3 regions of the Streptomyces sp. NBC_01723 genome follow, and region 3 is predicted to be linked to each of the others. Evidence: riboswitches for the same ligand, from Rfam matches in the RefSeq annotation. Region 3 holds a riboswitch; each other region holds the start of a gene.
What was found. A riboswitch is a leader RNA that binds a small molecule or an ion and turns the genes downstream of it on or off. The one in region 3 is predicted to bind cobalamin.
Positions count from the first base shown of each region.

Region 1: linked by a shared signal. The riboswitch ahead of OIE75_RS08555 (cobalamin biosynthesis protein) and the one ahead of OIE75_RS38175 (ABC transporter substrate-binding protein) in region 3 are both predicted to bind cobalamin.
Region 2: linked by a shared signal. The riboswitch ahead of OIE75_RS29180 (energy-coupling factor ABC transporter permease) and the one ahead of OIE75_RS38175 (ABC transporter substrate-binding protein) in region 3 are both predicted to bind cobalamin.

Region 1 is NZ_CP109171.1:1,792,208-1,795,952, forward strand. It holds gene OIE75_RS08545 (inorganic phosphate transporter) at 1-1,216, shown strand, start outside; gene OIE75_RS08550 (hypothetical protein) at 1,251-1,472, shown strand; cobalamin riboswitch at 1,609-1,748, shown strand; gene OIE75_RS08555 (cobalamin biosynthesis protein) at 1,850-2,815, shown strand; gene OIE75_RS08560 (cobyric acid synthase) at 2,812-3,745, shown strand, end outside.
Region 2 is NZ_CP109171.1:6,272,830-6,276,574, forward strand. It holds gene OIE75_RS29165 (ATP-binding cassette domain-containing protein) at 1-58, opposite strand, end outside; gene cbiQ (cobalt ECF transporter T component CbiQ) at 55-804, opposite strand; gene OIE75_RS29175 (energy-coupling factor ABC transporter substrate-binding protein) at 805-1,143, opposite strand; gene OIE75_RS29180 (energy-coupling factor ABC transporter permease) at 1,140-1,847, opposite strand; cobalamin riboswitch at 1,878-2,063, opposite strand; gene OIE75_RS29185 (chloride channel protein) at 2,500-3,745, opposite strand, start outside.
Region 3 is NZ_CP109171.1:8,210,445-8,214,189, reverse strand. It holds gene OIE75_RS38180 (FecCD family ABC transporter permease) at 1-938, opposite strand, end outside; gene OIE75_RS38175 (ABC transporter substrate-binding protein) at 992-2,008, opposite strand; cobalamin riboswitch at 2,148-2,333, opposite strand; gene OIE75_RS38170 (fasciclin domain-containing protein) at 2,403-3,062, opposite strand; partial or broken gene OIE75_RS38165 (IS5 family transposase) at 3,438-3,745, shown strand, end outside.

The sequences.
Region 1 (3,745 bases), 6.4 Mb from region 3:
GCTGATCCTCGCGATTGTGGTGGTAACCGCACTCGCGTTTGATTTCACGAACGGTTTCCACGACACCGCGAACGCGATGGCAACGACCATTTCGACCGGTGCGCTCAAGCCCAAGGTGGCGGTGGCGATGTCCGCCGTCCTCAACCTTGTAGGCGCCTTCCTCTCGGTGGAGGTCGCCAACACGATCTCCAAGGGTCTCGTCGACGAGACCGGCATCCGTCCCGAGGTCATCTTCGCCGCCCTGGTCGGCGCGATCCTCTGGAACCTGCTGACCTGGCTGGTCGGCCTCCCGTCCAGTTCCTCGCACGCCCTGATGGGCGGTCTGATCGGTGCCGCGGTCGCCTCGGCCGGCGTCGGCGCGGTCAACGGCGACGCGCTCGTCACCAAGGTGCTGATCCCCGCGATCGCCGCCCCGATCGTCGCCGGTGTCGCGGCGCTGCTCGGCGCACGGCTGACGTACAAACTCGGCCGCAGGGCCGACGGCAAGGCCGCCGCCAAGGGCTACCGCGCCGGGCAGATCGCCTCCGCCGGGCTGGTCTCGCTGGCCCACGGCACCAACGACGCCCAGAAGACGATGGGCATCATCACCCTCGCCCTGGTCGCCGGCGGCGCGCTCGCCCCCGACTCCGACCCGCCCCTGTGGGTCATCCTCTCCGCGGGTATCGCCATCGCGCTCGGCACCTACCTCGGCGGCTGGCGCATCATCCGCACCATGGGCAAGGGCCTGACCGACCTCCAGCCGCAGCAGGGCTTCGCCGCCCAGACCAGCGCCGCGACGGTCATCCTGGCCTCCTCGCACCTCGGCTTCTCCCTCTCCACCACGCACTCGGTCTCCGGTGCGGTGATGGGCGCGGGCCTCGGCCGCAAGGGCGGCGTGGTGCGCTGGTCCACGGCCACCCGGATGTTCGTCGCGTGGGGGCTGACGCTGCCGGCCGCGGCCCTGGTCGCCGCGATCGCCGAGTGGGTCTGCCGCATGGGCGACTGGGGCACGGCGCTCGTCGCGGTCTTCCTGATCGCCTCCAGCGCCGCCATCTGGCGGATCTCCCGGCGCGAGGTCGTCGACCACACCAACGTCGTCGACCCCCACGAGCCCGAGCCGGCCGGTGTGGTCACCACGGCGATGGCCGCCGTCTCCCCGCCCCCGGTGCACCTGGCCGAGGAGCTGCCGGCGAACCCGTCCGAGGCCAAGCCCGCGTCGGCCGCCACCACCGTCTGAGCCCGCGTCCCGGGTACGAAGGAAGCGAACCCCCATGAGCATCGACTGGGCAGCACTGGGCTCCGTCTTCGGCGTCAGCCTCGTGGCCACCGTGGCCCTGGTGGGCCTGTTCACCCTCGGCATCGCCGGTCTCTCCCGCCAGGAGCGGGCCACCGCCGAGGGCGGCTCCGCGGCCCTCGCGGTCACCGGCGCGTACGCGTGCTTCGCGGCCTGCGCGGCGGCGGTGGCGTACGGCATCTATCTGATCGTCGCCTGACCCACGGCACACCCCGGGGCGGGGCGCGGGACGGACTCCGACCGTCGCGCGCCCCGCCCCTTCGTGTACCGGCGCACACCACCCGTGTGTGGGGCTTCGCACACTCCCCCGCCGCAGGTCAACGCCAGGTTGACGGGTGTTCTCGCGCCGTGGTGGACTTCCGGGGCCATCTACGGCGGCAGGAGAGGAAGCCCGGTGCGATTCCGGCGCGGTCCCGCCACTGTGACCGGGGAGCAGACCCCGGTAGCCAGGAACTCTCACCGCCGGACTCTTCGAACCAGGGCGTGGACACCCTGAGTGAGGACGCGACGCGATGCCCGGCTGCCGATCTACGTTCAGTACCAGGTGCTCCCCTGCCCGTGTGACCGGCTGAACCCGTGCGTGCCGGACGCGTCTTCGCGTACGGCGCCGCCGCCGGTCTGCTCGGTGACCTCCTCCTCGGCGACCCGCGCCGCGGACATCCGGTCGCCGCGTTCGGCCGCGCCGCCGGTGCCGTGGAACGGGTGCTGTGGCGTGACCACCGGGGCTGGGGCGCGCTGCACACCCTGGTGTGCGCCGGCGGCGCCACCGCCCTGGGCTCGGCCGCCGCGCGCGCCGTACGCCGCTCCCCCGCCGCCTCGGTCGCGCTGACCGGCGCGGCCACCTGGGCCGTGGTCGGCGGTACGTCGCTGGCGCGCGAGGCGCTCTTCATCGGCCGGGCCCTGGAGGCCGGGGACGTCGAGGCGGCCCGGGCGCGGCTGCCGCACCTGTGCGGGCGGGACCCGCAGTCGCTGGACGCCGACGGGATCGCGCGGGCGGTCGTGGAGTCGGTCGCCGAGAACACCTCGGACGCCGTGGTGGGCGCCCTGGTGTGGGGTGCCGTCGGCGGAGTGCCGGGGCTGCTCGGCTTCCGGGCGGTGAACACCCTGGACGCCATGGTCGGCCACAAGTCGCCCCGCTACCGGCGGTACGGCTGGGCCTCGGCCCGCCTCGACGACCTCGCGGGCTGGCCGGGCGCCCGGCTGACCGCCCTGCTGACCACCGTGGCCGGCGGCGATCCGCGGGGCGCCGTACGGGCCTGGCGCGCGGACGCCGGACTCCACCCGAGCCCCAACGCCGGTCCCGTGGAGGCGTCTTTCGCGGGCGCCCTCGGGGTGCGGCTCGGCGGGACGCTCTCCTACGGCGGGCGGGTCGAGCACCGGCCCGTGCTCAACGGGGCGGCGGGGCGCGCCGTCCGGGCCGGTTCCGGCGACATCGAACGGGCCGCACGGCTCTCCCGGCGCGTGGGCTGGCTGGCGCTCGGCGTGTGCGCGGGCGCCCGGCTGCTGGTGCGCGGGGCCGTCAGGAAGGGACGTACGTCATGAACGGTGGACTCCTCGTCGCCGGCACCACCTCCGACGCCGGCAAGAGCGTCGTCACGGCGGGGATCTGCCGCTGGCTGGTGCGCCAGGGCGTGAAGGTCGCGCCCTTCAAGGCGCAGAACATGTCGCTCAACTCCTTCGTGACGCGCGAGGGCGCGGAGATCGGGCGGGCGCAGGCCATGCAGGCCCAGGCCTGCCGGGTGGAGCCGACCGCGCTGATGAACCCGGTGCTGCTCAAGCCCGGCGGTGACCGCAGCAGCCAGGTGGTGCTGCTCGGCAGGCCCGTCGGCGAGATGACCGCCCGCGGCTACCACGGCGGGCGGCAGGAGCGGCTCCTCGGCACGGTGCTCGACTCGCTGGCCGAGCTGCGCGGCACCTACGACGCGGTGATCTGCGAGGGCGCGGGCAGCCCGGCCGAGATCAACCTGCGCCGCACCGACATCGTGAACATGGGGATCGCGCGGGGCGCCGGGCTGCCCGTGCTGATCGTCGGCGACATCGACCGCGGGGGCGTCTTCGCCTCCTTCTTCGGCACGGTGGCGCTGCTCTCGCCCGAGGACCAGGCACTGGTCGCCGGGTTCCTCGTCAACAAGTTCCGCGGCGACGTGTCGCTCCTGGAGCCCGGCCTCGACATGCTGCACGGGCTGACCGGGCGGCGGACGTACGGGGTGCTGCCCTTCCGGCACGGGCTCGGCATCGACGAGGAGGACGGGCTGCGGGTGTCGCTGCGCGGCACGGTGCGGGAGTCGGTGGTCGCGCCGCCGGTCGGCGAGGACGTGCTGCGGGTCGCCGTCTGCGCGGTCCCGCTGATGTCCAACTTCACGGACGTGGACGCGCTGGCCGCCGAACCGGGCGTGGTGGTGCGGTTCGTGGACCGGCCCGAGGAACTGGCCGACGCCGACCTGGTGATCGTGCCGGGGACGCGAGGGACGG
Region 2 (3,745 bases), 1.9 Mb from region 3:
AGGCCGCGCCCCGCAGGGCGACCAGTGTCTCCGGCGTGGCCTCGCTCGTCCCACTCACGACAACGGCCCTTCCAGTACGAGGGTGAGGGCGGCCAGTGCCGCCAGCAGCGCGCCGCTCGCCGCCGTGAAGGCCACCGAGACGCGGGCCTCGGGCACCAGGACCCGCAGGGTGCCGTCGTAGCCGCGGCCCGCCAGCCCGGACTGGAGCCGCGCCGCCCGGTCGAAGGCGCGCACGAACGCCGTGGCGCCGAGCCCGCCCAGCGAACGCCAGGTCGCGGCGCGGGTGGTGTGCCCGAGCCGCGCCGCCTGAGCCTCCCGGATGCGGCGCACTGAGTCCAGCAGCAGGAAACTCATCCGGTACGTCACGAGCGCCACGTCCACGACCGGCGCGGGCACCCCCGCCCGCACCAGCCGGGGCAGCAGGTCCGACATCGGCGTGGTGAACGCGAACAGCAGCACCCCGAGCGAGGCCGCCGAGGTCCGCAGCAGCAGCTCACCGGCGCGCACCGGCCCGTCCTGCGCCACCGTCAGGAACCCGTCCGCGCCCCCGACCTGGACCAGCAGCGGCAGCGCGCCCGTCACACAGAAGCCCAACGGCACCCGGTACGCCCGCCACAGCCGCCGCCCGGGCACACCTGCCGGGCCGAGCAGCACCGCCAGCGCCGTCACCAGCACCAGCGCCGCGCCCGGCCAGGGCGGCAGCGAGATCGCGAGCACGGTCAGGCCAAGACCGAGCACGGCCTTGTCCACGGGATGGCGGCGGCGCCACCGGCTGCTGTGGGCCGCCGCGTCGATCGGCAGCACTCAGTCCCCTTCGGGAGTGTCCCGCAGTGCCGCCGCCGCCCGCTCCTCGCCCTGCCGCCGGCCCCGGCGCACACCGAAGTAGTACGCCAGCACGCCCGCGCCGAGGGCGGCCTGCACCGCGAACAGCGCCGACTCGATCTCCCCGGACGGCGGTTCGTACAGCGGCGAGAACCACGGCTCGTAGTCCGGCTCGATCTCGGTGATCGCCGTCTCCGCCTCCGCGTCCGCGCCGGCGAACGGCTCCTCCTTGTGGTCGCCGAGCCCCAGCACCAGCGGCAGCACCGCGAGCGCGGCCACGGCGAGCAGCAGCAGGGCGTTGATCTTCACGTTGCGGGTCATCGGGCCACCGCCTCCTGCTCGTCGGACGTGTTCCTGCCCGACCGGGTGAGCAGCACGCCCAGCCGGGTCAGTTCGCCCTTGCTGGACTGCACCAGCAGCCGCATCACGATCACCGTGAGCAGGCCCTCGCTGACCGCGAGCGGGATCTGCGTGACGGCGAAGATGGACCCGAACTTGCCCAGTGCGCCGAGGAATCCGCTGCTCGGGTCCGGGAAGGCCAGCGCCAGCTGCACGCTGGTCACGCAGTAGGTGGACAGGTCGGCGACGAACGCGCCGAAGAACACGGCGACCATCAGCGGCACGTCGTAGCGGCGCAGCAGCCGGTAGATGCCGTACCCCGCCCAGGGGCCGACGATCGCCATCGAGAAGACGTTGGCGCCGAGCGTGGTCAGCCCGCCGTGGGCGAGCAGCAGCGCTTGGAAGAGCAGGGTGATGGTGCCCAGTACCGCCATGATCGGCGGCCGGAAGAGGATGGCGCCCAGACCGGTGCCGGTCGGATGGGAGCAGCTCCCGGTGACCGAGGGCAGTTTCAGGGCCGACAGGACGAACGTGAAGGCACCGGAGGCGCCGAGGAGCAGCGTGCTCTCCGGGTGCTCCCTGACCTCACGGGTGAGTGACCGGACTCCGTGGACGACGAACGGCGCGGACGCGACACCCCAGGCGATCGCGTGCGCCGGTGGCAGAAAGCCCTCGGCTATGTGCATGGCTCAGCAGACCCTCTCCAGCACCTCGTGGATGGACGACGCGCCTTGGCCGGTCTCCTGGCTGACGGGTACCGCAGTCCGGGCAACGCCTTCCCGGGTCACGAGGACCCAGTGGCTGCCCACGAGGGGCCGGAGCCGGACTTCCCGATTCACAGTGGCGAGGGCCGCACCGGCATCACACCGGATTTCCCGTTCACCAAGGCGTGGCGACAGTAGTGCTCCCACGGGGGTGGTGACAAGCGGGCCCCGGTCGGCGGGTACCCGGACCACCCGTCCTGGGCTGCGGAAACGTCCCCCGCCAGCCGGTCCGGTCCCCGTCCGTGCGCCGCACCACCATGGCGCGCGCCCGCGTGCTGAGCGCGGTCGCGGCGGCGGTGAGGAAGACGAAGCTGTAGGCGCATCGTGATGACCACGCCGGGCCCGGTCTCGGGGCGGTCCACGAGGACGTGGTGGATCCGCCGGAGCGGCAGCGCCGCCACGACGGCCAGCAGCAGGGCGCACAGCACCCAGCTCAGCACGGGCCGGTGCGGCCCCAGACGGTCGAGGGGCAGCAGGAAGTAGGCCACGACCACGGCCACCGCGACGCAACCGCGTACGGCCCAGGGCCGGGCGGTGCGCCAGGTGGAACGGGTCCGCACGGCGCGGCGCTCCGTCACCCGGTCGTTCCCGTCGCCGGGGCGTGGGCCGCCTCCGGTTCCGTCCGGCGCACCACCTGGGAGACGACGAAGGAGACCACCGACGCGATGACGATCAGCGGCATCTGGTCGGACGCGTCCCCACCCGTCAGCAGCACCGCGAGGACCGCGCTGGACAGCGGCAGCCCCGTCACGGCGGCCGCCGCGGCGGAGATGCCGAGGGCGAGCGCCGGGGTCACACCGAAGCCGGGCAGCCCGGAACAGGCCATGGCCGTCGCCGTGCCCAACAGCAGCGACGGGAAGATCGGACCGCCGCGCAGGCTGCCCAGGGCGATGCCCCACGCCAGCCCCTTGCACGCGACCAGGGCGATCAGCGCGCCCACTGACCAGGCGTGCGGGTGGGCGGCGAGCTGGGCGAGCGCGGCCTGCCCGGAGAGCGCCGCCTCGGCCGGGGAACGGCCGGTGATCAGCGCGTACGCGGCGACGCACACCCCGACCGCGGCGGCGCAGGCGACCGTGCGCACGGCCGTGTGCCGGCGCGTCCACGAGACGGTGCGGTGCCCCAGCTCCCGGGCCAGCGTGATCAGTACGGCGATCAGCGCGGCCGTCGGGATGCCCCAAAGGAAGTCACCAGCGTCCGGGTTGGCGGCCGGTGGCAGGTCGGGCAGGGCGAGCGCGCCGATCTTCAGGCCGGTCCACTGCCCGAAGCCGGTGAAGACCAGAGAGCCGGTGGCGCTGGCCAGCAGACAGGGCAGCAGCAGGACCACCATCTGCGCCCCGGCCAGCCCCGCGCCCTCGATGAGCAGGACGGCCGCGGCCACCGGACCGCCGAGGATGGTGGAGATGGCGGCGGTGGAGCCGGCCGTCGCGAGGATCGCCCCGGCCCGCTGGTCGCCGCCCGCCCCCGCCCGCCGCACCGCCAGCAGCGCGAGTCCGCTGCCGACCGCCATGAGCGGGGCCTCGGGACCCAGCACCACACCGAGCGGCAGCGTCGCCAGCGCGGCCAGGACCGCGCCCGGCAGCGCCTTGGGTCCGACGGGCGGCCCGCCCAGCCCGTTCACCGGCAGATGCCCGCCGGCGCCCGGCATCCGGGTCACGATCGGCGCGAGGATCAGCCCGGCCAGCACCAGTGCGGGCAGCGGCCACCACCAGGGCGGGGTGTCGTAACCGGCCGCCTCGGGCAGCGAGGTCCACACCCAGTGCTGCAACTGGTGCTGGAGAGCCACGAAGAAGAAGCAGGCCAGCGCGATCGGCACGCCCAGC
Region 3 (3,745 bases):
GCCCCGGCGAGGGCGCAGACCGGCAGGAGGCGGGCGTGCCCGGGACCGGTGAACGCCCGCACGGCGTGCGGCAGCACCAGTCCGACGAAACCGATGGCACCGGCCGAGGCGACCAGGGCGGCGGTGAGCAGGGCGGTGGCGCACAGCAGGACCAGCCGGGTGCGGGCCACGTGGACGCCGAGGGTTGCCGCGGCGTCCTGGCCGAAGGCGAAGGCGTCCAGCGTCCTGCCGTGGCCGAGGCACACGGCGAGGACCAGCACCAGGACCGCCGTACCGGTCCACACGTCCGTCCAGCCGGCCCCGGCGAGCGAGCCGAGCAGCCAGAAGAGCACTCCGCGGGTGGTCTCGGAGTCGGCCGCGGTCATCACCACGAAGGAGGTGAGCGAGGAGAACAGCTGCATCGCCGCCACGCCCGCGAGGACCACCCGGTCCGGGGTGCCGCCGAGGCTGTGGCTGAGCACCATCACCAACGCGAAGGAGCACACGGCGCCGAGGAACGCCCCGCCGGGGACGGACAGCGCGCCGCCGCCCACGCCGAGCACGACGACCAGGACGGCGCCGGTCGAGGCACCGGAGGAGACGCCGAGCACGAAGGGGTCGGCGAGCGGGTTGCGCAGCAGGGACTGGAGGACGGCGCCGCACACGGCGAGTCCGGCGCCGCACACCGCGGCGAGCAGGGTCCGGGGCAGCCGCAGGTCCCAGACGATGCCGTCGCGGATGGGGGTGACGTCGGCGGCGGGGCCTGCGCCGAGATGGGCGACGATCACGGACCACACGTCGGCCACGCCGATGTCCGCCGGTCCGATGGTGACGGCGACGGCCACGGAGGCGCACAGGGCGACGACGCCGGTCAGCGCCCACAGGGGGTAGGCACGGCGGCCGGCCGTGCGTATGCCCGAGGCCGGCCGCTCCCCGGACGCGGCCCGGTCCTCGGACACGGCCCGGTCCTCGGATGCGGCCCGGTCCTCGGATGGCGCCCGGCTCGCGGACGTCACTGGGTGAGGCCGAACTCGCGCAGCGCGGCCGCCACCTGTTCGACGCCCTCGACGGTGCGGATGGTGGGGTTCATGGCCTGTCCGCTGAGCAGGACGTACCGCTTCTCGCGGACGGCCGTCATGTTCCGGGTGACGGGGTCGGACTCCAGGAACTCGATCTTCTTCGCGGCGGTCTCGGCCGTCTGCGACCTGCGGGTGAGGTCGCCGAGGACGAGCACGTCGGGGTCCCGGTCGGCGACGGTCTCCCAGCCGACCTGCGGCCATTCGTCGTGGGTGTCGTCCATGGCGTTCCTGGCCCCGACCGCGCGGGTCATCACGCCGGGGGCGCCGCAGCAGCCGCCCATGTAGGGCGACGTGGAGTTGGCGAACCAGTACATGAGGGTGACGTCGGAGGCGTCGACGCCGGACGTCGCCTTCTTCACCCGGGACTTCAGGTCGGCGACCAGCTTCTCGCCGCGTTCCTCGACGTCGAACAGCCGGGCCAGGTCGCGGACCTCGCGGTAGACGGTGTCCATGGTGAAGGGCTCGCTGCGGACGCCGTCGCCGTCGCCGCTGTTGTCCTTGCCGACGCAGTCGGACGGGGAGAGGTAGGCCGGCACGCCGAGTTCGCCGAACTGCTCGGGGGCGGCCACTCCCCCGGTGCCGAGGGTGGAGGCGAAGGAGGCGGCCACGAAGTCGGGTTCGGCGTCCAGGACCGTCTCGAAGGACGGCATGTCGTCGGCGAGCCGGGGCACGCCTTCGTTCGCCTTCTCCAGCCCCTTCATGACCGGGTCGGTCCACGTGGCGGTGCCCGCCATGCGGTCGGCCAGGCCGAGGGAGAGCAGGATCTCGGTGGTGCCCTGGTTGAGGGAGACCGCTCGCCGCGGAGGCGCGGCGACCTCGACCTCGCGGCCGCAGTCACGGACGGTGCGCGGGTAGCCGGCCGCCGGGTCCGGCGCGGCGGAGTCGCCGCCGGTGTCCGTCCCGGAACCGCAGCCGGTGGCCAGCAGGGCACCGGCCAGGAGCGGCACCAGGCCGCGGACGGCGCGGCGGGAGGTGGGGAGGCGTCGGAAGCCGACGGGGCGCGCTGCGCGCGAGGAGGCGGGCAAGGGGGATCCTCTGGCGTCGAGGGCTCGTACGCGAAGCCCGTTCGTACGGTGTGTCCCCGCGCCGTACGCGGCGCGGGTGCCAGCAGGTCTTCGGACTCGGGATCGACCGGGCGGGACGCCTTCCCGGGCGGCCTCCGCCGTCCAGTGGCCCGTGTCCCGCCCGTCACCCTCACCGCTGCGCGTCAGCTCCGGATTCGCACCGGATTCCCTGACCCACCAGGTGGGTTCGACTGGCTTCCGCAAGCTACCACAGGGCCCTCGCGCCGCCTGGGGCGGGCGGCTGCCTCACCCGCCCCCGGCGCCGACGCGCCCGACCGCGTCAGCTCTTGGGCATCAGGACGCTGTCGATGATGTAGACGTTGGCGTTGGCGGTCTTGACGTTGCCGCAGACCACGTTGGCGGAGTCGTTGACCTTGTAGACCTCGTCCGAGCCGGAGGTGGTGAGCTTGGACTTCTGCAGGGTGTCGAACGAGCCGTTCTCCAGGTCCTTGGGGGCGAGCTTCTGGCCCACGACGTGGTAGGTCAGGATGTCGGTGAGCATCGCCTTGTCGTTGAGGACCTTGTCCAGGTCGGCCTTCGGAATCTTGGCGAAGGCGTCGTTGGTCGGCGCGAACACCGTGATGTTCTCGGCGTTGTTGAGGGTGTCGACCAGACCCGCCTTCTTCACCGCCGACACCAGCGTGGACAGGGCCGGGTTGTTCGAGGCGGCGGTGGCGACCGGGTCCTTCGCCATGCCGTCGAACGAACCGGCGCCCTCCTTGGGCACGGTGGAGCAGGCCGGGCCGAACGGCTCGTCGGCGCCGGACATGCCCCCCGAGGTGTCCTCGGACTGCTCGTCGGTGGCCGCGGGGGCCGAGGACTCGGCCTGCGCGGAGTCCGAGGAGCCGCTGTCGCCGTCGTCGGAACAGGCGGCCAGCGACAGGGGCAGGACGGCGGCCGCGACGACGGCGACGGCGGAACGACGGATACGGGCGTTCATGGATATCTCCCTGCAAATCGGCAGCACTGAGGCAGCGCTGATGTAGTGATGTGGAGCTCGGTGCGCGTCGAGGTGGAGCGGTGGTCCGCTCGGTGAGCTGTCCGCCCGGCGAGCGGTTCCTATACGTGTGGGGGCCGAGCCGCCCTGCGTAACGCAGGCAGGGAGCGCAGGCGGGCGGTCCGCTGTCGGTGTGGTCCCGGTTCTTCCCTCACACGGGGAATCCGGAGCAGGGCGGCTTCCGGATTGGCCGATCACCCGATCGAGTGGGGAAGTTTCTCGGGCATCTCTGTGACCGGCGGATTTTCCCCCAGGGTGCCGTCAACATGACGGGGACTCAGACCGTGTCCTACGTGGTGATCGCTCGTTGGGCTGTCTATGGGGCGGGGTACGTGGAGTTGGATTGTTCCGGACGGGCTGTGGGAGATCGCCGAGCCGCTGATCCCGCCGTCGAAGGTGCGACCGCAGGGTGGCGGAACGCAGGACACACCTGATGAGACGCTGTTCGCGGCGATCATCTACGTGCTGGTCAGCGGTTGCGCCTGGCGGGCTCTGCCGCCGTGCTTCGGGATATCGAAGTCGACTGCGCACCGCCGGTTCCTGATCTGGTCCAGAGCCGGTGTCTGGGGCCGTCTGCACGAGGCCGTGCTGCACCGGCTCGACGACGCCGGCCTGATCGACGTCAC